One region of the Shewanella sp. GXUN23E genome, then DNA from elsewhere that is predicted to be linked to it. Evidence: predicted binding sites of a transcription regulator. Region 1 holds the regulator's gene; each other region holds the start of a gene.
What was found. The regulator LexA, encoded in region 1, represses DNA repair genes until DNA is damaged. The targets are predictions, from matches to a motif close to TACTGTATNNNNATACAGTA.
Positions count from the first base shown of each region.

Region 2: recN (DNA repair protein RecN) is a predicted target of LexA. The motif match lies at 2,076-2,095, and genes of this name have one in related genera.
Region 3: ACRRUX_RS12225 (DNA topoisomerase III) is a predicted target of LexA. The motif match lies at 2,932-2,951, and genes of this name have one in related genera.
Region 4: imuA (translesion DNA synthesis-associated protein ImuA) is a predicted target of LexA. The motif match lies at 3,067-3,086, and genes of this name have one in related genera.

Region 1 is NZ_JBOZWP010000003.1:45,166-50,794, reverse strand. Features, by position in the region: gene ctaD (cytochrome c oxidase subunit I) at 1-929, opposite strand, end outside; partial or broken gene coxB (cytochrome c oxidase subunit II) at 960-2,063, opposite strand; gene ACRRUX_RS03970 (cell division inhibitor SulA) at 2,440-2,928, opposite strand; gene lexA (transcriptional repressor LexA) at 2,925-3,545, opposite strand; gene plsB (glycerol-3-phosphate 1-O-acyltransferase PlsB) at 3,704-5,629, shown strand, end outside.
Region 2 is NZ_JBOZWP010000005.1:202,612-208,240, reverse strand. Features, by position in the region: gene ACRRUX_RS07250 (YjaG family protein) at 1-485, shown strand, start outside; gene ACRRUX_RS07245 (LysR family transcriptional regulator) at 1,075-1,974, opposite strand; gene recN (DNA repair protein RecN) at 2,141-3,802, shown strand; gene guaD (guanine deaminase) at 4,090-5,463, shown strand; gene gltS (sodium/glutamate symporter) at 5,511-5,629, opposite strand, start outside.
Region 3 is NZ_JBOZWP010000012.1:118,622-124,250, forward strand. Features, by position in the region: gene ACRRUX_RS12210 (patatin-like phospholipase family protein) at 1-101, opposite strand, end outside; gene ACRRUX_RS12215 (CvpA family protein) at 542-1,030, shown strand; gene purF (amidophosphoribosyltransferase) at 1,121-2,635, shown strand; gene ACRRUX_RS12225 (DNA topoisomerase III) at 2,973-4,988, shown strand; gene ACRRUX_RS12230 (DUF4250 domain-containing protein) at 5,545-5,629, opposite strand, start outside.
Region 4 is NZ_JBOZWP010000002.1:189,471-195,099, reverse strand. Features, by position in the region: gene ACRRUX_RS03025 (class II glutamine amidotransferase) at 126-905, shown strand; gene ACRRUX_RS03020 (DUF3108 domain-containing protein) at 870-1,631, opposite strand; gene ACRRUX_RS03015 (MGMT family protein) at 1,677-2,030, opposite strand; gene def (peptide deformylase) at 2,135-2,626, shown strand; gene ACRRUX_RS03005 (hypothetical protein) at 2,698-2,931, shown strand; gene imuA (translesion DNA synthesis-associated protein ImuA) at 3,107-4,006, shown strand; gene ACRRUX_RS02995 (Y-family DNA polymerase) at 4,012-5,629, shown strand, end outside.

The DNA.
Region 1 (5,629 bases):
AGGAATGACAGAATTGCAATACTGGCTGTGGCGTAAACCATAGAGGAATAGCCGAACAGCTTTTTACGGCTGAAGGCCGGCACGATGGATGAGATGATCCCGAACGAGGGCAGGATCATGATGTAAACTTCCGGATGCCCGAAAAACCAGAAAATATGCTGAAACATCACAGGATCGCCACCACCGGCGGCATCAAAGAAGCTGGTGCCGAAAAATTTATCGGTCAATACCATGGTTACCGCTCCCGCGAGCACCGGCATAACCATAATCAGCAGGAAGGCAGTAATAAGCCAGGTCCAGACAAACAGCGGCAGTTTCATCCAGGTCATCCCGGGGGCACGCAGGTTGACTATGGTAACAATTACGTTGATTGCACCCATGATGGAACTGATCCCCATGATATGCACCGAAAACACAAACAGGGCGGTAGTATCAGGGCTATAGTTGGTAGATAAGGGAGCGTAAAAAGTCCAGCCAAAGTTAGGGCCTCCGCCCTCCATAAACAGTGAGCTGATAAGGATTAAAAAAGCGAAGGGCAGGATCCAAAAACTCCAGTTATTCATCCGAGGTAACGCCATGTCCGGCGCGCCGATCATCAGTGGAATCATCCAGTTGGCCAGTCCGGTAAAGGCTGGCATGACAGCGCCAAAAACCATCACCAGACCATGAACAGTGGTCATCTGATTGAAAAAATTAGGTTCCACCAATTGCAGACCAGGTTGGAATAATTCTGCCCTTATCACCATCGCCATGGCACCGCCGATAAGGAACATGATGAAACTGAACCAAAGATAGAGTGTGCCAATGTCTTTGTGATTGGTTGTCAGAACCCAGCGCATAATTCCTTTGGCAGGACCATGGTCATGATGTTCATCACCATGAGATGCGGGGTCCAAGACGGTATTGGTATCGTGAGTCGTGCTTGTCATCTTGTGCGCTCCCCGTTATTTCTCAAAGTTACTGACATCTGCGGCCTGAACCAGATCGCCGCTGTCATTACCCCAGGCATTGCGCTCGTAGCTGATTACGGCGGCAATTTCCTGAGCTGTCAGCTGTTTACCGAAGGCCTGCATAGCCGTTCCCGGCTTACCATTAATGACGATATTGAGGTGTCCGGCTACTGGGCCCTGAATAACCGGGCTCTTGTGCAGGCTGGGGAATACGCCGGGCAGGCCGGCACCATTAGGCTGATGACAAGCAGCGCAGCGAGCCAGATAAACCTGTTCGCCTTGAGTCATCAATTCTTCTTTGGAAAGAGTTTGGCTGAGTGCCGCCTCGGCCTGAGCCGCGGCAGTCGATGCGGCTTGCTTCTGCGCCGTGACCCACGCAGCAAACTCGGCTTCCGGCATAGCCTGAACAACGATAGGCATAAAGCCATGATCTTTACCGCACAACTCAGCACACTGGCCTCGATAGGTTCCAGGCTGCTCGATTTTGGTCCAGGCCTCGTTGATGAAGCCGGGATTTGCATCTTTTTTAACGGCAAAAGCAGGTACCCACCAAGAATGAATTACGTCTTCAGAGGTCACCAGAAAGCGGATTTTTTTATTGGTGGGCAACACCAGAGGTTTGTCCACTTCAAGCAGATAATGGGGATCTTTCGGAGCCTGATTGTCGATTTGATCTCTGGGGGTCGACAATATCGAAAAGAATTCGATGTCTTCATCAAAATATTTGTAGTGCCATTTCCACTGAGAGCCGGTAACCATCACAGTAATATCGGCATCGCTGGTGTCCTCCATGGCAATTAAGGTTTTGGTGGCAGGTATCGCCATACCAATCAGGATCAGGAATGGGATCAGGGTCCAGATTATTTCAACTTTAGTGCTTTCGTGAAATTGTGCCGGAACGGCACCTTTGGATTTACGGTGATTGAGCATGGAATAAAACATCAATCCAAATACAATCACGCCAATGGCACAGCAGATCAGCAAAATAGTCATATGCAGGTCATAGACTTTATTGCTGATTTCTGTGACCCCCTGGGTCATATTGAGCGGCAATTCCGATGCCGTCAGTGCAGGGGCAAACAGCCCTACTAAAAGATACAGCCAATGCTTCAAAAGACATCTCCTCTGTATAATTGCAACCGCAACTACAAAGAAGAGTCACACAGTAAATCTCTGCTCTATGTTAACTCTTCGGTTCCCACAAAAAGCAATGAGACTGTTAGTGTATTCGGCACCGCGCTTCATTTGAACACGGTATACCGACAGCAAAACGACACACTAATCGCCGTCCATTTGACTTTAATTCTGCTACCAACTTCTTCCGGTCAGTTTTATTAGAGGAGAGTTGGGCAGAAAATTTGCCCTTTAAATTTACATTACTTGCTGCGCAAATATTGATCAAGCTCAAGGCGCAAATGAAATTTTTCAGGGGAATATAAACGGTTAGGCCCCTATCAAGGGGCCTGGTGGGAAAATACAGACTGAGTGCTCAGTGAAAGTTTTGCAATTTTACCGTGTTGATCAAACGGTGCTCATGTCTGAATTGTGAGTGAGCATTCACATCTTCAATTAACCATCCTATTGCTCTGGCGCTTTTGGCAACCAATTGCAAGCGGCGTTGATCCCTTTCATCAAGAGGCGAACTCCAAGCTATCACTGCACTGGACGTACCACTTGTCAGTGCTCTTTCCATCGCCCATAAGGTTTCAACTTCATCTCTGCCACGAACCAGCAGGATTCTGTCCATACGCACACCGGCCTTCGCTAATAGCTGACGATATTCGAACTTGGGAGCATTGATAAGAACAATCCAGCGGCCCTGCTGACTCAGTTGTGCCAGTTGAGGAGCACAGCTGTGCAACTCACTCAGCCCGCGATTTTCACTTTGCAGTGTCAGGATCCGTCCTGCGTCGCTGTCACTGCTGTGAGAGCGCCACAAGCCTGGATGGCGGGGGGCAGTGCCGACGAGTTTGTTCATAGCCAGTCTCCATTGCGAATGACTCCAACAGCCAAACCCTCAATGGTTAGGTGTTGGCAGGTCAGATCTACCTTGATAGGGCTGTAGGCAGCATTTTCAGCGTGCAAATAAACGACATTGCCTTTCTTTTCGAAGCGCTTGACGGTGACATCGTCTTCCACTCTGGCGACTACAACCTGTCCGTTGCGGGCATCCTGTACTTTATGGACTGCCAGCAAGTCGCCTTCCAGAATGCCGATATCTTTCATACTGTCACCGCGCACCCGCAGCAGAAAATCAGCATGGGGATGGAACATGGCAGGATCAACCTGATAGTAATTTTCCACATGTTGCTGCGCCAGAATGGGTTCGCCGGCAGCAACCTGCCCGATCAATGGCAACCCAGGGTCGTCATTTTGTGCTTCTTCCTGAGGCAGACGAATGCCTCTGGAGGTGCCGGGCATGATCTCGATGTAGCCCTTTTTGGCCAGGGCCTTAAGATGCTCTTCAGCCGCATTGGCGCTGCGGAAACCCAATGTTGAAGCGATTTCTGCTCTGGTAGGGGGCATGCCTGTATCGGCAATGTTGCGTTTAATCAGCTCAAGAATTTCGGCTTGGCGTGGCGTCAGCGGTCTCATGTCGGTCCCTGTTTTTTCATACAGTACCTGTCAGTATATACAGTATTTTTTGCAGTGCAAGTATTGTTCAATTCTGTTAGTTGAGAGTGCGTGGCGCTGGGCGGGTTATGTCTGATATTCTATGTCACAATTCAATGTGATGTAGATTGCAGCAAATAATGTCCAAACAAGACTCTTTTTGGTTGAAATCCCTCAGGTGGATCCAGGATAAGCTGGTTCACACTATTACCGTGCCACAGCGCCCGTTCGATGATCTGAATCTGGATCCCGAGCGGCCGATGATTTATGTCCTGAAGACATCGTCCTTCAGTGATATGAACGTGTTGCTGAATATCAGCCAGCAGTTGGGGTTGCCCAGTCCAAACGAACCTTTGATGTTGAAAGGGCGAATGATCCCAAGAGTGGTGTGTCTGGAAGGTGCCAAACCGCTGTTTGGTCGCAGAGCGGGCAACGAACCGTTCCTTGAGGCGTTTACCCAGTTGCTGGAATTACACCGTCAGGACAGTGAGCTGGATGTGCAGTTGGTTCCTGTGAGTCTGTTTTGGGGACGGACTCCGGGTAAAGATGATGACACCATGAAGGCTGCAGTGCTTGAACGCGAAGACCCGAGTTGGTTGCGCAAAGCCCTGATGATTCTGTTCCTTGGGCGTCACAACTTTATTCAGTTTTCCAATGCAGTATCTCTGCGCTATATGGCAGATGAGCACGGCACGGATCAGTCCATTGCTCACAAGCTTGCCAGAGTCGCCAGAGTGCACTTCCGTCGTCAGCGTAAGGTGATGACAGGACCTGCGCTGCCTAACCGTCAGGCGTTGTTCCATTCGTTGCTGAATGCTGAAAATATCAAGCGGGCTATTGAAGAAGAGGCCGCATCCAAGCAGATTTCCGAAGCTGAGGCGAAAGCCCGCGCCATTGAGTATATGGATGAAATCGCGGCGGACTATTCTGACTCGCTGGTGCGCATCGCTGAGCGTATTTTGACTTGGTTGTGGAATAAATTGTATAAGGGCATCAATATCAAAGGTGCCGAGCATGTACGCCAGTTACATCATGATGGCCATGAAATTGTCTATGTGCCTTGCCATCGCAGCCATATGGATTATTTGCTGCTGTCTTACATTCTGTACTTTCAGGGCATGGTGCCTCCGCACATTGCGGCCGGTATCAATCTGAACTTCTGGCCAGCCGGTCCTATGTTCCGCCGTGGTGGCGCATTTTTCATCCGTCGCAGTTTCAACGGTAATAAGCTTTATACCGCAGTGTTCCGCGAGTATCTGGATCAGCTGTTTGCCAAAGGCTATTCGGTAGAGTATTTCACCGAAGGTGGTCGCTCACGTACCGGTCGTTTGTTGGTACCTAAAACCGGAATGCTGGCGATGACGGTCAACAGTGTATTGCGCGGTATTGAACGCCCGGTGACTTTGGTGCCTGTGTATCTGGGGTATGACCATGTAATGGAAGTGGCTACATATCACAAAGAACTCAGTGGTAAGAAGAAGGAAAAAGAGTCGGTTTGGCAGGTGTTTGGTGCCATTCGAAAATTGGGTAACTTCGGCCAGGGTTATGTAAATTTCGGTCAGCCTATCAATCTGCAGAATTTTCTTACCGAGAATGTGGCAGATTGGCGAGAGCAGTTGGCAAATGAACCTGAAAGCAAGCCCAGTTGGTTGACGCCTGTGGTGAATCAGCTGGCCACCAGAGTCATGACCAATATCAATGATGCCGCTGCGGCCAGTGCCGTTACGCTGAACAGTGCGGTATTGCTTGCTGCAGAGCAAAATGCACTTGAGCGGAATCAACTGGAAAAGCAACTGGATCTCTACCTGAAGTTGCTTAAAGGTGTGCCTTACACCGGCTATATGTCTGTCGTTGAGGGAGATGGCCAGTCGCTGGTGGATCAGGGGCTGGAATTGAAAAAACTGGTGCAGGAATCTGACGGACTGGGAGATATTGTCAGAATTGACCCGGTGCATACCCTGTCGATGACATACTATCGCAATAACATCATTCACTTGCTGATTGTACCTGCGTTGATTGCCAACTGCCTGACCCGTTATGAGGCCTGCTCCAGAGATTCAGTGCAG
Region 2 (5,629 bases), on a different contig from region 1:
CCGAAGTCTGCGAGTTTGGTGACAGTCAGGTACTGTCAACCGTGCTGGATTTGCTGTGGCAATCCCTTTATGACCGCAAACTCAAGTTCAATTACGAGATCCATCTGGAGCGCCTCGACGCCGTCACCCCGGATCCGGAAGACTTTGTGGTTTACGGCGCCTTCCCGGCAATGGATGCCGCGGTGGCACTGACCTCTTTGCTGAGCGCCATTCAGGGCAAGCAGGAAGATGATATGGTGAACATCAGCAAATTATCTTCTGCCACCGTGGCCAACTACATTGAGGCGACCATGGATGTCGATCTGCAGGGCGATGCGCTGGATGATTACATCTTCGAGCAGGAAATCATGCAGGAAGAGCGCGAATTGCAGGCATCATTGCTGGACATTATCGAGCAAAACCCCATTAATGCAGAGTTGGTAAAAGAGCTGCGCAAAGACATCATCGCGTCGGGCGTATCCAATATTGGCATCTGCGCCGAATAATTTTGCTGATGATGAACAAGAACAGGGCTAATCATTGCCCTGTTTTTTATTTGTATATCCAGTAATACCAATTTTATTTAATCGTTGATCTGTTTCAGCGGAAGTTCAACGCGCTTGAGACAAGGTCATTAACCGCTCCATGGCAACGGCTCCTGCGTTGCTCTACCTCCTGCATCCATGCAGTCGTGCGTTAATGACATTCACACTTTGATACCTCCTTGTACCAAAGCCAGTTCGACATCCTGTCTCTCGTTCGAGAGCGTATGGCTTACGCCATTCTCACCATCCTTGTGGCTTGCGGGCCGGCGAAGTTATGGTGGTGCTGTATCAAGAGGGCTGGGCACAGTATCAAGTGCATTGAAACCCGCACTGCGTGAGGGTGTCAGGTATCCTGCTTCTATGTTGCATTACTCTAAAAGAGAGCCCCCTTAGTCAATCAATGCGCCTTGAATCAGCATCCCTGACACGCTCTGAATTGCTCAAACTATTAATGAAGTTGGTGTAAATTAAAGTCGATATCCAACATATTCATTCTGCTCAGGGGCTCGCCGAAAAACCCCGTCTAAGTAGAGTCGGCGGCAAAGAAGCGTCAGCCGCTCCCAAATAACCCGGGCGCCTGCTGCTCCATAAACTCAAGAAACAGACTCACCTTCAGTGGCTGATGGATCCGCTGGTGATACAGTAGAGAAATGCGTCTTTGCTCGCCAATCCAGTCCGGCAGCAGCACCTCCAGCTCCCCGTTGGCAATCTGCTCCCTCGCAAACAGCTCTGGGCCATACAGAATTCCACCATCATCAACCGCCGAAAGTATTGCGCCATGCAGATCAGACAGTGTGAGATGCGCGGCGCCGTCATGAAAAAAGCTCTCACCTGAAGGCCGGGTTAAATGCCAGTGATACAGAGGCCACACCTTGATAAGACGATGTTGATCAAGCTCATTGGGATGAGTCGGGGTCCCGGAATTCTGTAAATAACCGGGTGATGCCATCAGCTTATAATCCAGTACACCAAGTGTGCGGGAGACCCAGGATGAATCCGGCTGGCGCCCACCGACTATTGCCACATCCACCCCTTCATCAATCAAATCCACCGCCTGATTGGACTGGCTGATGTGCAGCCGGATATCCGGATATCGACGGCAAAAGGCATTGAATGCCGGCATCAATACCATGGATACAATAGCAATGGGTGCCGCAAGTCTCAGCGTGCCCTCTGGCCGCTCGTTACGCTCACAGCTGAGTTCATCAAATTGGCTGATAAGCCCGCAATAGCGTTGAAACAGGGTAAGCCCCTCTTCAGTGAGCCTCAGTTTACGGGTATTTCGCATCAGCAACAGTCGGTCCTGCAACTCCTCCAGCCGTGCCAGTTTACGGCTGACAGTGGCCACGGGGATCTCCAGGGTGCGGGCGGCCGCCGACATACTGCCGGCGTTCACCACATGGACAAACAGATAGATGAGTTCCAGCTCATTCACCTTTGACGCACTCAAACGGCCTCCTTACAGGCTAAAACTGAATTAAAATCAGGCGTTTTACTCAAAGAGTCAGAGTTTTTTACATTCCCATATTTACTGTATATAAAATCAGTATATACTGTTCATCAATACAGTGTTTGCATTGTTTTTAGTCAATCAGCGTATTCCACGGGGAATCACTATGCTTTGCCAACTCAGCATCAACAATTATGCCATTGTCCGCTTTCTTGAGCTGGATTTCCGCCCCGGCATGACCAGTATTACCGGGGAAACCGGTGCCGGTAAATCTATCGCCATCGACGCGCTTGGGTTATGTCTGGGTAATCGTGCCGATGCGACTGCCGTGCGTCCCGGTGCGGCTAAAGCCGAAGTCAGTGCCCGCTTCAGTGTCGATGATATTCCCCTCGCCAAACGCTGGCTTGAAGATAATGATCTGGATGTTGAGAATGAATGCATCCTGCGCCGTACCATCAGCAGCGATGGTCGCTCCCGCGCTTATATCAATGGTAACCCAGTACCGCTGCAACAGTTAAAGGCACTTGGTCCCCTGTTGGTTGGCATTCATGGTCAGCATGCGCACCATGCCATGCTCAAAAGTGAACATCAACTCACATTACTCGACAGCTACGCCAACCATAAAATGCTGCTGGACAATGTCACCCTGGCTTATCAGAGATACAAGCAAACCCAGGCTGAACTGAAGCGGTTGCAGCAATCATCCCTTGAACGTCTGGCCCGCAAACAACTGCTGCAATATCAGGTGGAAGAACTGGATGAGTTTGCCCTGCAGCCCGGTGAATATGAAGAGATTGAAGCGGAGCACAAACGACTGGCCAATGGCAGCGCACTGATTGAAACCTGTCAGCATGGTCTGTATCTGCTCAGCGACGGCGAAGAAGCCAATATCGAGTCACTGCTCAATAAAGCGGTGATATTGGCTGAAGAGCTGAAAGACTACGACCCACAGCTTGAAAGCATAGGTAATATGCTCAATGAAGCACTGATCTCAGTGCAGGAAAGCGCGGCAGAATTGCAGCGATATCAAAACAATCTGGAGCTGGATCCTGAGCATTTTGCCCAACTTGAGCAGCGCCTGTCACAAACCCTGCAACTGGCTCGCAAACACATGGTTGCTCCAGAACAACTGGCAGCGCACCACCTGACATTGCGCGCCGAGCTGGAGGGTATCGACGGCGACAATACCAAGCTGGAAGGCATGGAGCAGGAATTGGAGGCCAGTCGTCAGGCTTATCTGACACAGGCCCAGAAGCTGAGCCAAAGCCGCAGCCGGTATGCCAAAGAGCTGGATAAACTGGTCACTCAGTCAATCCAGGAGCTCAACATGCCCAAAGGTAAATTTGTCATTGATGTCAGTTTCAATGAACTCAGCTTGTCGCCCCAAGGCTCTGACAGCGTAGAGTTTATGGTCACCACCAACCCGGGCCAGCCACTGCAGCCGCTGGCCAAAGTCGCCTCAGGTGGTGAATTGTCGCGTATTGGCCTGGGCATTCAGGTGATCACCGCCCGCAAAGTATCGACCCCCACGCTGATATTTGACGAAGTGGATGTGGGTATCTCAGGCCCAACCGCCGCTGTAGTCGGTCGTATGCTCAGGCAACTGGGAGACTCCACTCAGGTATTCTGTGTGACTCACCTGCCACAGGTCGCCGGCAACGGTCATCAGCACATGTTCGTCAACAAGGCCAACAAAGGCGGTCAAACCGAAACGTCAATGACGCCACTGAACACCGAACAGCGTATTAATGAACTGGCGCGTCTGCTCGGCGGTGACACCATTACCAGCAATACCCTGGCCAATGCCAAAGAGTTGCTGAAACATTAAGCCTATCCCTTACGCCACAAGCCTGCTATGCGAGCTTGTGGTCTAGGGGCATGCGGTATTGCTATGGTCCAGTTTACAGCCTGCTATACACATCTGCGAAATAAAGCGCGCAGAATTTGAGTCAACCCCATATCCTGTTTACTGCAGCTCAGACGTCCACCTGTACCTGAAATATTTACCATGCCAAGTGTGATCCACTCCTCAGGCATTTCACATTCTGAATAACTGATATACCCAGTTGCTGTATGCTTCGCGCCATAAAGATACCCTCAACTCAAAGTACCACTATGACCCTAAACCAAGTTCAATTTGCCGTATTGGGACAACTTTTCCACACGCCGGTCAAAGGCGATTTCCAATATCTGCCCAAGGCACTGGTTTGCATCGACAGTCAGGGCAATATCCTGTCGGTGACCACAGCCGGTGACGGACAATTTGAAACCAATATCCAGCAACTTGATCAGGCTGGAAAACTTACCCGACTGACAGACTCCCAATACCTGATGCCCGGAATGGTGGACCTGCACGTTCACGCCCCACAGTGGCCTCAGGCTGGCAAAGGTCTGGATCTGCCGCTGTACGACTGGCTGCAGGATTATACCTTCCCACTGGAAGCCAAATTTGCTGACAACAACTTTGCCACGCCCATGTACCAGGCTGCGGTGAGTACTTTGCTAGCCAATGGCACCACCAGTGCAGTCTACTTTGCCACCATTCACAATCAGGCATCGCTGACACTGGCCAAAACCTGCCTGGCCCTGGGCCAACGTGGTTTTGTAGGTAAAATCAACATGGATGATGCCAGCCAATGTCCGGACTACTATGTGGAAAAGACAGCTCAGGGACTGGCTGATACAGAGCAGTTCATTCAGGATGTGCTGGCACTGCCGGGGAATGAGCAGCGGTTGGTATCACCGGTTGTCACACCGCGTTTTGTACCCAGCTGCACCAGAGAAATGCTGGAAGGCCTCGGTCAACTGACAGCTAAATATTCCTGCCACGTGCAGACGCACTGCTCAGAAAGTGATTGGGCGAGAGACTACAGTCTTGAGCATTACGGCAAGAGTGATGTAGCTATCTATCAGGAGATGGGCCTGCTGACCCGCAGAACCATTCTGGCGCATTCTATTTTCCTCAGCGATGAGGATTGCCGGGCAATAAAACAAGCCGGAGCCAGCATCGCCCACTGCCCCCTGTCAAACATGTACTTCGCCAATGCCGCCATGAAAACCCGGGAGATCCTCGATCAGGATCTGCATGCAGGGCTCGGAACTGACATCTCAGGTGCGCCCGTGCCATCGGTATTTCATACCTGTCTGGATGCTGTTAATCATTCCAGGGTCAGGGAAGATGGTACCAATACCCAGCTGGCAGCTTCACAACGAGGCGAATCCGGCAGCAGAATCAGTTTCCTGGAGGCCTACTGGATGGCCACCGTTGGGGGAGGCCTGGCAATAGATACCAAAGTGGGACTGTTTACACCGGGTTATGCTTTCGATGCCTTGATCATAGATACCTGTGCACCTGACTCAGATATTTTCATCATTGACCAGTTGGATACACCCAGAGATAAACTGGAAAAAATCATCACACTGAACCGCCGCAGCAACGTACGCAAAGTGTGGATTCAGGGTAAACAGGTCGTCAATAAGGACTGCTGAAGCAAGACATTAAAAAGGAGCCAACTGGCTCCTTTTTTACTTGGTTATCAACCCAGTACCGACAGATATGCCTGTAAGATGACCAGGTTGACAATATCAATAAAGAAAGCACCAACAATAGGTACCACCATGAATGCCTGAGGCGATGGGCCATAGCGATTAACCA
Region 3 (5,629 bases), on a different contig from region 1:
GTGAATATGCCTTTCTGGCCACCTCCCTCGGCAATGAGTGCGGTTCCCTGTCTTACCCGGTTGAGACTGTCACTGTGCTGATATTTGAGAAATGTACTCATGACTCAGTGGTGCAGTTGGGAATGCTGACGATGGTATCTGTGGCAGTGGATTGCGCCAAATTAAACATTGTTGAACATCTTTCGGGCGAAAAAAGTGGATTGAGCCGGCGCAGAGTGCGGATTTTTCCCGGCCAGCGCAAGTGGCCATGTGCCGATATGGCGACCACGGATATCACCACTGACAGTTGCCTGCCATGCTGGAAGCATGGATTGTGCGGGCCGGTTATCGGTAACAAACGCGGATACCGGCTAAACCTGGCCGGTCACAGGTACCTTTGCGGTGGCGAGTCTGCCGCGCAACGATGATGTTGATGAGGCTTCACTGTTCGCCAGAATGAATTGATAATTAGCATTATTTCTGCCGACAGAGATGAGATGAGCGCCAGTCTCTGTTAGAATCCCGCCCGTCAAAAACTCTTCTCCTCGGAAACCGATTTTTCATGGTTTGGATTGATTACGCCATTATTGGAATCGTCGGACTGTCGGCTTTGATCAGCCTGGTCCGCGGCTTCGCCAAAGAAGCCATGTCTCTTGTCGTCTGGTTTGTTGCCTTCTTTATTGCCAGTCAGTTTTATCAGGATCTCGCCGTGCATCTGACCCAAATCGGGGATGAAATGGTGCGCAATGGTGTCGCGATAGCCATACTCTTTGTAACAACATTAATTCTTGGCGCCCTGGTGAACTATTTACTCGGACAACTGGTCTCCAAGACAGGACTGTCCGGCACGGATCGTATTCTGGGGCTGGTGTTCGGCGCCATTCGTGGCGCGTTGATCGTCAGTGCCCTGTTGTTTTTTATGGATGCCTTTACCGGCGCACCTAACACCCAGTGGTGGAAGGACTCTGTGCTGGTGCCCGAGTTCGGCGTGGTTATCCAGTGGTTTTTCCAGTACCTGGAAAACACCTCAAGCTTTGTACCCAATATATAAAAAATACAGTCACTCCGCTCTTGCCCGGCAGGGGCGGGATGACCTGAAAGAACATTCAATCAGAACATCTTACAATGAGGAATTATTCCCATGTGTGGTATCGTCGGAATCGTTGGCCGCTCGTCGGTTAACCAGACCATCTATGATGCACTGACAGTGCTTCAGCACCGTGGCCAGGACGCTGCGGGCATAGTCACCATCGACGGCGGCGCGTTTCGTCTGCGAAAAGCCAACGGCCTGGTGAAGGATGTGTTCGAGGTCAAACATATGCAAAGGCTGCAGGGGAATTCGGGCATCGGCCATGTGCGTTATCCCACCGCCGGCAGCTCCAGCTCTTCAGAAGCCCAGCCATTCTACGTTAACTCTCCCTTCGGTATTTCCCTCGCTCACAACGGTAACCTCACCAACACCACAGCTCTGCTGGAGCGTTTGGCTGAGCAGCGTCGTCATGTGAATACCACCTCAGATTCTGAAGTATTGCTGAACCTGCTGGCGGATGAATTGCAGCACACCAGTAACCGTCATTTGACCGAGGATCAAGTGTTTGATGCGGTTGCGGCCGTGCATGAAATGGTCAAAGGTGCTTATGCCGTGGCGGCGATCATCATTGGTCAGGGGCTGGTGGCATTTCGTGACCCGCACGGTATCCGTCCTTTGGTGCTGGGTAAACATGAAACGGCGCAGGGCACTGAGTATATGGTGGCCTCTGAAAGTGTGGCGCTGGACGCCGTTGGCTTCGAGGTGATGCGCGATGTAGCGCCGGGTGAAGCTGTGTATATCACTCTGGATGGTCAGCTGTTTACCCGTCAGTGTGCACAAAACCCCAGCCACGTGCCTTGCATTTTCGAGTATGTGTATTTCGCCCGCCCTGACTCCACCATAGATAAAGCCTCTGTGTATGCCTCGCGGGTCAACATGGGGACCCGTCTTGGCGAGAAAATCAAGCGTGAATGGTACGATCACGACATTGACGTGGTGATCCCTATTCCGGAAACCTCCTGCGATATCGCACTGGAAATCGCCCGCTGCATGGATCTGCCTTATCGTCAGGGATTTGTGAAAAACCGCTACATCGGCCGGACCTTTATCATGCCCGGTCAGCAGGAGCGCAAGAAGTCGGTACGCCGTAAACTCAACGCCATTGGCGCCGAGTTCAAGGGCAAGAATGTGCTGTTGGTGGACGATTCCATTGTGCGCGGTACCACCTCAGAGCAGATTATCGAGATGGCCCGTGAAGCTGGTGCCCGCAAGGTGTACTTTGCCTCTGCTGCGCCGGAAATCCGTTTTCCCAATGTGTACGGCATCGACATGCCAACCTCCAATGAGTTGATCGCCCACGGTCGTGACACTGATGAAATCGCGCGCATTATTGGTGCCGACGGTATTATCTTCCAGGATCTGTCTGATTTGATTGCCGCCGTGCAGCAGGAAAATCCGGATATTAAGAAGTTTGAAACGTCGGTATTTGATGGTCAGTACATTACCAAAGATGTGGATCAGGCTTATCTGGACCACCTTACCGCCCTGCGTAACGATGATGCCAAAGCCAACCGTAACATGGAGCTGGGCACCAATCTGGAGTTGCACAACGTCTGTCATCCTTAATCGGCCAACCGACGCTCGCTAATGACACAAGCCGGAGCCATGCTCCGGCTTGTTGTTCTAAGTCCTTTCCAGCACCTTTGGTGCAAGTAACCCACGACCCTGTACGGTGCGCCATCGTCCAGAAAGTCTTAATAATTAAGTCCGGCAGACTTGAGAGTCGCTGTGTAGGTCTGAATCATGCGCGCATGATTGTGGCAAATTGCAGCAATCAGTCCTGGTAGCTGCCTTTCACCTGCGACTAAATCGGCGAATAACTCGCTGGCGGGTTTACAGCGCATCTTTCCTTGGCTAAATTATACTGTAAACATATCCAGTATTTTGCAGTGTATCCAATCCTATGATCCTCTACATCGCCGAGAAGCCCAGTCTGGGCCGCGCTATTGCAGATGTTCTGCCAAAACCCCATAAAAAACATGAGGGGTATATTGAGGTGGGCAATGGTGATTTGGTTTCCTGGTGTATTGGTCATCTGCTGGAGCAGGCGCCACCTGATGCCTATGATGACAGGTACAAATCCTGGAAGATGGAGGATTTGCCGGTTGTGCCGCAGCAGTGGCAACTGATCCCCAAATCATCCAGCCGCAGCCAGTTGGCGGTGCTGCGTAAATTGGTGAAACAGGCCGATACTCTGGTGCACGCCGGCGACCCGGACAGGGAAGGGCAACTGCTGGTGGATGAAGTGCTGGCGTATCTCAAGGTCAGCCAAACCAAACTGGGTAATGCCAAACGCCTGCTCATCAGCGATCTTAACCCCCAGGCGGTAACGCGGGCGCTCAGTCAATTGCGCGATAACCGTGAGTTTGTGCCACTGTCAACCTCTGCGCTGGCACGCAGTCGCGCCGACTGGCTGTACGGCATGAACATGACCCGCGCCTTTACCCTGCAGGGACGCAAGGTTGGCTATCAGGGAGTGTTGTCTGTTGGTCGGGTGCAGACACCTTTGCTCGGGCTGGTGGTGCGCCGTGATGAAACCATCGAAGCCTTTGAACCTAAACCTTTCTATCAGGTTGATGCGCACCTGCTGACTCAGGCCGGAGAGCGTTTTACCGCGCGCTGGCAACCCAGTGAGGCGTGCCAGAAGTTTATGGATGAAGAAGGGCGGGTATTGTCGCCCCGTCTTGCCGATAATGTGGTGGAGCGGATCACCGCTCAGCCTGCCCAGGTGACCGAACTTGAGCAAAAAGACAAACGTCAGGCGCCGCCGCTGCCTTACTCTCTGTCCTCGCTGCAGATTGATGCTGCCAAACGTTTTGGGCTGTCCGCCAAGGCCGTGCTGGATACCTGTCAGAGTCTGTATGAAAGGCATAAGCTCATTACTTATCCCAGATCTGACAGCCGCCATTTGCCCAGAGAGCAATTGAAGCTGGCTGCGGGCGTGGTGGATGCGGTACTCAGTAACGCTCCGGAATTGATTCAGGGTGCGGATAAGCCGGATCTCTCCATTAAATCCGCCGCCTGGAATGACAGTAAAGTGGATGCCCACCACGCCATTGTGCCCACCGACCGCAAAGCGGATCTATCCCGCCTGAGTCGGGATGAGGCTCGTCTGTACGAACATATTGCCCGCCAGTATCTGGCACAGTTCTATCCTCATCATCTGTATCAGGACACCAAAGTGGAGCTCACCATTGCAGGCGGGCAGTTTGTGGCCAAGGCCAAAGTCACCCGCTCGCCGGGCTGGAAGCAGTTGTTTGCCACAAGCCGGCAACCCGACGAGACCCGCAATCAGAGTGACGACAAAGAGGATGAGCCGCTGCAAAGCCACCTGCCGGTGCTGAAAAAAGGCGAGGAGCTTTATTGTGAGCGGGGAGAGCGGCTGGATAAGATGACTCAGCCCCCCAAACATTTCACCGATGCCACGTTGCTCAGTGCCATGACGGGAATTGGCCGTTATGTCAAAGATGATGCGATACGTAAGACGCTCAAAGACACTGATGGTTTGGGTACCGAAGCCACCCGGGCCGGTATTATTGAGCTTTTGTTTAAGCGCGGATTTTTAGTGCGTCAGGGGAAAAGTATTCAGGCCACGCCTGCAGGCAGAGGCTTGATTAACAGCTTGCCTGAAGCAGCGACCACACCGGATATGACAGCATTATGGGAGCAAAGCCTGGAGGCCATCAGCCAAAAGAGCATGCGCTATCAAAATTTTATGGATCCTCTACTGGCCAATATTCATCATCTGCTTGAGATAGCAGCGCAAACGACGCCCAATGCGCTGGCCGGTGTGCAGGCCAGGCCTGCATGGAAGGAGAAATCAGGCAAGGGCCGGAGTGGCTCGAAAAAAACACGTACCGCAGGCAGCGGTGCAGCCAGGCGTCCGGCAAGAAGAGCGACCGCGAGCAGGAATGCTTGAGTTCATCGCTATCATTAAGCCTGGCAGCTGAATGTGCGGGATGACTGTATCAATGCACGCATGCACAGCCATAGAGATACGCAGACTTTTAAATTAAAGGATTATGACCTTATACCAACTTCATTATTAGTTTGATCACTTCAGAATTAGTTTGATCACTTCAGAGCGTCAGGGGCGCTGATTCAAGGCGCATTGATTGACTAAGGGGGAGCCCTTTGAGAGCAATGCAACACAGAAGCCGGATGCCTGATACGCGCACTCTGTGCGGGGTTCAATGCACTTGATACTGCGTATCCGTCTTGACATAACACCACTATGATTTCGCCAGCTCGCAAGCCGCAAGGGTGTGGCGAATATCATTCACTCACGACTGTATGGATGCAGGAGGTAGAGCAACGCAGGAGCTGATGCCAAGGAGTGGTTAATGACCTTGTTTCAAGCGCATTGAACTCCCGCTGAAACAGATCAACTATTAAATGAAATTGGTATTACACACCGATTAATCGTGACCTTACATACTGATTGACCGTGACGTTACCGGTGACTGAGCTATGTATCAGTTCTGTTTGTATTGATTGGTGGCCGCATCATAGTGATAGCCAAGCTGATCCAGTTTGCTGTCCAGCTCCTGTGCTGACATA
Region 4 (5,629 bases), on a different contig from region 1:
CTTGTGATCACAAGTGGTTTTCAAACAATTGTTTTAATTTCTCCCGCTGCAGGCTTGCTTTCTAATTCCTGGTCAAATGATTACAATCCCACAAAAATCAGCATGAATTATTGTAGGTGCAGCCTATGTGTGAGTTATTGGCGATGAGTGCCAATGTGCCCACGGATATAGTGTTCAGTTTTACCGGTTTGGCTGAGCGCGGCGGCAGAACCGGGCCCCATGTGGATGGCTGGGGTATTACCTTTTATGAAGGTAAAGGCAGCCGGACATTCAAAGATGCCAATCCCAGCTGCGAGTCGGCCATTGCCTCGTTGATAAAGTCTTACCCCATCAAGAGTGAAGTGGTGGTAAGCCATATTCGTCAGGCCAACCGGGGTGAAGTTAATCTGGTCAATACTCATCCTTTTAGTCGTGAGCTATGGGGGCGTTACTGGACCTATGCCCATAATGGACAACTTTCTGATTACGAAGATAAGTTTGTCGCCCGGCGGTTTCAGCCGGTGGGCAATACCGACAGTGAAATGGCATTTTGCTGGCTGTTGCAGCGGCTGGCTGACAAATTCGGTGATACCCCGCCTGCACAGATGAATGAGGTGTTTGCGTATGTGGCGAGTCTGGCGGATGAAATAAGGAAACTGGGGGTATTCAACATGCTGCTGACTGACGGCGAATACCTGATGAGTTACTGCAGTAATAACCTGTGTTTCATTACCCGCAGGGCGCCCTTTGGTAAAGCCAGACTGATCGATACCGATGTGGTGATCGATTTCGATGAAGAAACCACCCCGGATGATGTGGTGACCGTGATTGCTACACGACCGCTGACCAACAATGAACAGTGGAGCGTGTTGCAACCGGGTGACTGGCGATTATTCCGGCGAGGGGAGATCTGCGCCGGCAGTTGAGTCTTTGGCAGGCTCTTCAGCGTAGTGATAGTTCAGCAGTTGGATATCCAGCTGCTTGTCACCTTTCTCAAAGTGGGTCAGACGCACCGGCAGATAACTTAAATCCGGTGCCATCCAGAAGAAGGTTTGTCGCTTCTTTTTCGGATCCCGGATCACTTCTATTTTCACTGTGTCATACACGCCGCTGTCGAGTTTGACCCGCTCTTTACCCAGAATTCTGAACTGATAGTCGTCGATTTCATTGCTTTTAATCATGCTGTAATCCAGTGGCTCTTTGCCATTGGCGATATCCAGCCGGAATTGCAGTTGCACCATCAAAGGGTCGAACAGGGTATCGCTGTAGTCGTATTTACCTTTTTCATCTTTATAGCGGGTGTAGACATTACCCTGCTCGCGGGCAAAGGCGGTCTGCTCCCGGAAATTGGGACCCGTGCCTTCTCGTTCCTGCATATAGCGGATGGGCAGGAGTTTGTCGGGTTGCTGCTTGTCCCGGGTAAATTCACTGTGCAGGTGACGCTCATCTGACAATACCAGCAGACTTAAAGCGCTGTCGAAGTAGTAGTTGTAGACGCCGGTATCGGTCGGTGCATCCAGACGATAGCGCCCCTTACCCAACTCAATATCGCCGTAAAATACTTTGTATTCAGCGGTATGCGGAGTCAGTGGGGTTTGCGCCCAAACTTGCGGCGCGGTGAGAGACAGTGCCCACAATGCCAGACTTGAAATTCGTGCAGTCACAGACGACTCCTTCCATATTCGTTAAGTATTTGCCTAATAAGGCAATGCCATCAGCAGTGTCATCAAATCCGGCTGCCAGCCATACTTTGACAGATCAATCTTGCCTTGGTTCACTGTGACGCCTTCCTGGCGCAGTAAACTCATCTGTTCCCGCCACGGCAACGTATCCCGCGGAAAGGATATTTTTCCCTGACTGTTGATGACCCTGTGCCAGGGCAGTGCCAATGGTTCAGGTGCTTCTTTGAGCGCCCGGGAGACATAGCGTGCCCGACCGGGTAATCCCGCCAGATCGGCGACTTTACCGTAAGTGGATACATGACCTTCAGGTATCATGGCTACAATCTGCCAGATCCTCGCCTTGGGTGACAAGTTTTGCTGATTTTCCATTGGGTTATTTTTACCGATTAGGGTGATCGTTCCAAGTCTCTTGGATGTCAGCGGGTTTTAAGTAATAATGCCCGCGTTTTTTGTTAACCAGAGTATATGAGTGCATGGCTGTATTGGATATTTTACGGATTCCTGATGAACGTCTTAAACGCAAAGCCCAGCCGGTGGAGGACATTGGTGCTATTCAGGGATTTATCGATGATATGCTGGAAACCATGTACAGCACCAGCGATGGTATCGGTCTGGCGGCCACTCAGGTAGGCAGTTTGCATTCGGTGATCGTGATCGATCTGTCCGAAAACCGTGATCAGCCTACGGTCATCATCAATCCTGAGATCGTTGAGCAGGAAGGCGAGTACGAAGGCGAAGAGGGTTGTCTGTCTGTACCGGGTTACTATGCCAAGGTCAAACGTTTCCAGCGGGTGAAAGTGGTGTCAGTGGATCGCGAAGGTAAAGAGCAAATCTTTGATACCGACGAATTTCTTGCCATTGTGCTGCAGCATGAGATCGACCATCTGCAGGGCAAAATCTTTATTGAGCATCTGTCTTCACTGAAGCAGCAGATGGCGCTGAAGAAAGTGCGTAAATTCAAATAATTGAATTAAATTTGCGTTCCTGAACGGCATGTCGCGCAAGTGACATGCCGTTTGTTGTTTGGAGAATCCAGGTGAAATCATGGCTGAAAAACACCTTTGCGACCGAGTATGACAGACAGCTGGCTGCTGACTGCATCGGTGTCCTGGTATTGGCGCTGATTATCAGCCTTGTGGTAGCGACATTTCTGCTTCCCCGCCCTGAGATCCCAGGCCAAATAGCTATGCTGCTTGGCTCACTTCTCGCACTTATCTGTGTGTTTGCCACTGGCATGATTTGCCTGCTGGAAGTGGGGCGGCGCCTGTAATTGTTTGACCGATATTGATAGCTGTGTGTCGCAGACCGGGTTCAGTCCCGGTTTTTTGTGCTTGCTATTCAAACAATTGCCTGCTCTTTGTACATTCCTGCCCGGAAAAGATTGTCAGTGACGATAAATCACATATACTGTGTTTATATACAGTATATGTGTTTATGGTCATCCTATGTCTGCATACTCTCTCAATCAATTGCTGGAACGACAGGATCTGTGGCTGGGCCAGCAATGGCAACAGCTTGATAAGGCATCCGGATATTCCACCGGTTTTACTGAGCTTGATGCCATGCTGGCTGATGGCGGCTGGCCTGAGCAGGGGGTATGTCAGCTGTTTGTGGCGCATCCCGGACAGGGTGAAATGGGTCTGTTGATGCCATTGCTCAGACAACTGAGTGCTGCAGAGATGGGAGATAACAAACATATCTTGCTGGTGGGCGGTGAATTTCAACCCAGCAGCCAGTACCTGATACAACAGGGCGTCGACATTGAGCGTCTGCTGTGGGTCAACACTCAGGACAAGGCTCAGCAACTGTGGGCGCTGGAGCAGGGGATCTGCAGCGATGCCTGCCATCTGGTGATCGGCTGGGCTGAGAGCCTGTCGATCAGTCAGGCCCGTCGCTTGCAGCTGGCCTGTGAGAAACATGGCGTACTGACCATCCTGTTGATGCCATTGGCTCAGCAGCAGGAGCCTCATCCTGTGACCCTCAAACTATCCCTGACGCAAGTCGATCAGATGACGCCGGCAGAGCATGGCTCATCCGCGCAGCAGCTTAAGGTGCTTAAGCGTCGGGGTGGCTGGCCGGCGACCCCTCTGTGGCTGAAGCTGTTCTCCCCCCAACTGCAGCTGGCACTGCAAAGTCTTGGGTTGGATGGTGCTTCTGCTGATAGTGTGCCTCGTATCGCTCAGCTTGCGCTAGCCGGGCAGGCCGATATAGCGCCTCAGGTTACGATAGCTGAGCAACATACATCAGCGCAGGTTTCAGGCCAGCTGCTTCAGGGGCCCTGGTGTGCTGTAAATACGGTTCCAGCTGCGGTTGAGCAGAATATTTTCGGACTGCACCAGAGCTGATTGATATGTTGTGGTTGGCTGTTTACTTTCCCGGGTATCTGCTGCAATACCTGAAATCCCGTTTGGATCTCACAGATGATCCTCGTCCTTACGCCCTGCATAACGACAAAGGAGAGATCCTGCTGTGCGATGCCCGCGCGGCAATTGTCGGTGTTGAGCTGGGGCAGAGTGTGGCAACAGCCTGTTCCCTGTGCGGCGAGCTGCAGCTGCTGCCTTTCAATGAAACCTCTGCCAATGCCCCGGAGACAGGCTCTTCGGCGCAGGCGGTGGAGTGGCTGTGTCAGTGGAGTTACGATTTCAGCGCCCGGGTTGTACCTCTGGTGTGCAGTCCCTGGCTGGAAGCGGCTGCGACCGGCTCTCAGCGTAGCTATGCTCAGCGTACCCATGCTCAAGGTACCTATGCTCAAGGTACCTATGCTCAACTTACCCATACTCAACTTACCCATACTCAACATACGCGAGCTCAGCCTGCCAGTACTCGGTTGACCGGTGCATCAGCCAAATCCTTAATCAAGGCCAGCACTCAGGCGATATCCGGGCCGCTTGGGATAGATACAGTGGCGGATACTTTGCTGCTGGAAGTCGGCTCCATGGGCAATCTGTTTGGGGGGCTTGATGGTTTGATGGCGGCCTATAAACAGCGTGCCGCTGAGTACGGACTGGAGTGTGTGCTGGCGCTGGGGCATACGCGATTGAGCGCCGCGCTGCAAACCCGCCTGGAATGCTCATCTGGTGATTGTTCATCTGGGGATTGTTCGTCTGGGGATTGTTCGTCTTTGAATCGTTCAGCGGTGGACTCTTCATTGTTGGATTCTCCCGCTGTGAATTGCTCATCTGGCTCAGGTTGCCAGACGGGAGCCGATGGACGGGATAAACCCATGCTGAATGAGCAGATGCAGGATGGGCAGGTGCGGCAAAGCTCACCAAAGCAGAGCCTGAATGATGAGCTTGCCCGTCTGGCAAAGCTGGCGCTTAGCCATTACCCCCTTGATGCGGATGCGCTCTCGCGCCTTGCCGGCATGGGGATCACCACTTTGGGGCAGCTCAGGGCATTGCCGACAGCCGAGCTGGGAAAACGATTCGGCACCGCCTTATTGTTCAGTCTCAAGCGGCTGGATGCCAGCATGCCAGAGCCCTGTGACTACTATCAGTTGCCTCAGCAGTATCGGCGTGAGCTGAATCTGCTGCATGAGGTTGAGCAGTTTCAGGGCTTGCTCTTTCCTCTGGGACGGCTGTTTGCTGAGCTGGAAACCTATTTAAGGCAAAGACAGCTGGCTGTGCTCAATCTGACCCTGTACCTGAAATACCGCAATCGGGATACGCCACCTTTGGTGTTAACCCTGAATTATCCCTTTGCCGAGCACAGGGCCGATGGTCTGATGGCGCTGTGCCGGTTGCAGCTTGAGCGTCAGACCCTGTTTCAGCCGGTAACGGATATGGTGCTGGAGGCACTGCATTTTGTGGCGCCCGCCAGCATGAGTGCGGGTCAGTCCAGAGCGTTGGGGCGGGATGGCAAACAGGGGGAAATCCGTCGTCTGCAGGCTACTTTGCAGGCGCGTTTGGGGGATGCCTGCGTGCTGAAACTGACCGTGGCCGATGCGCATTTGCCTGAACGCGCCAATC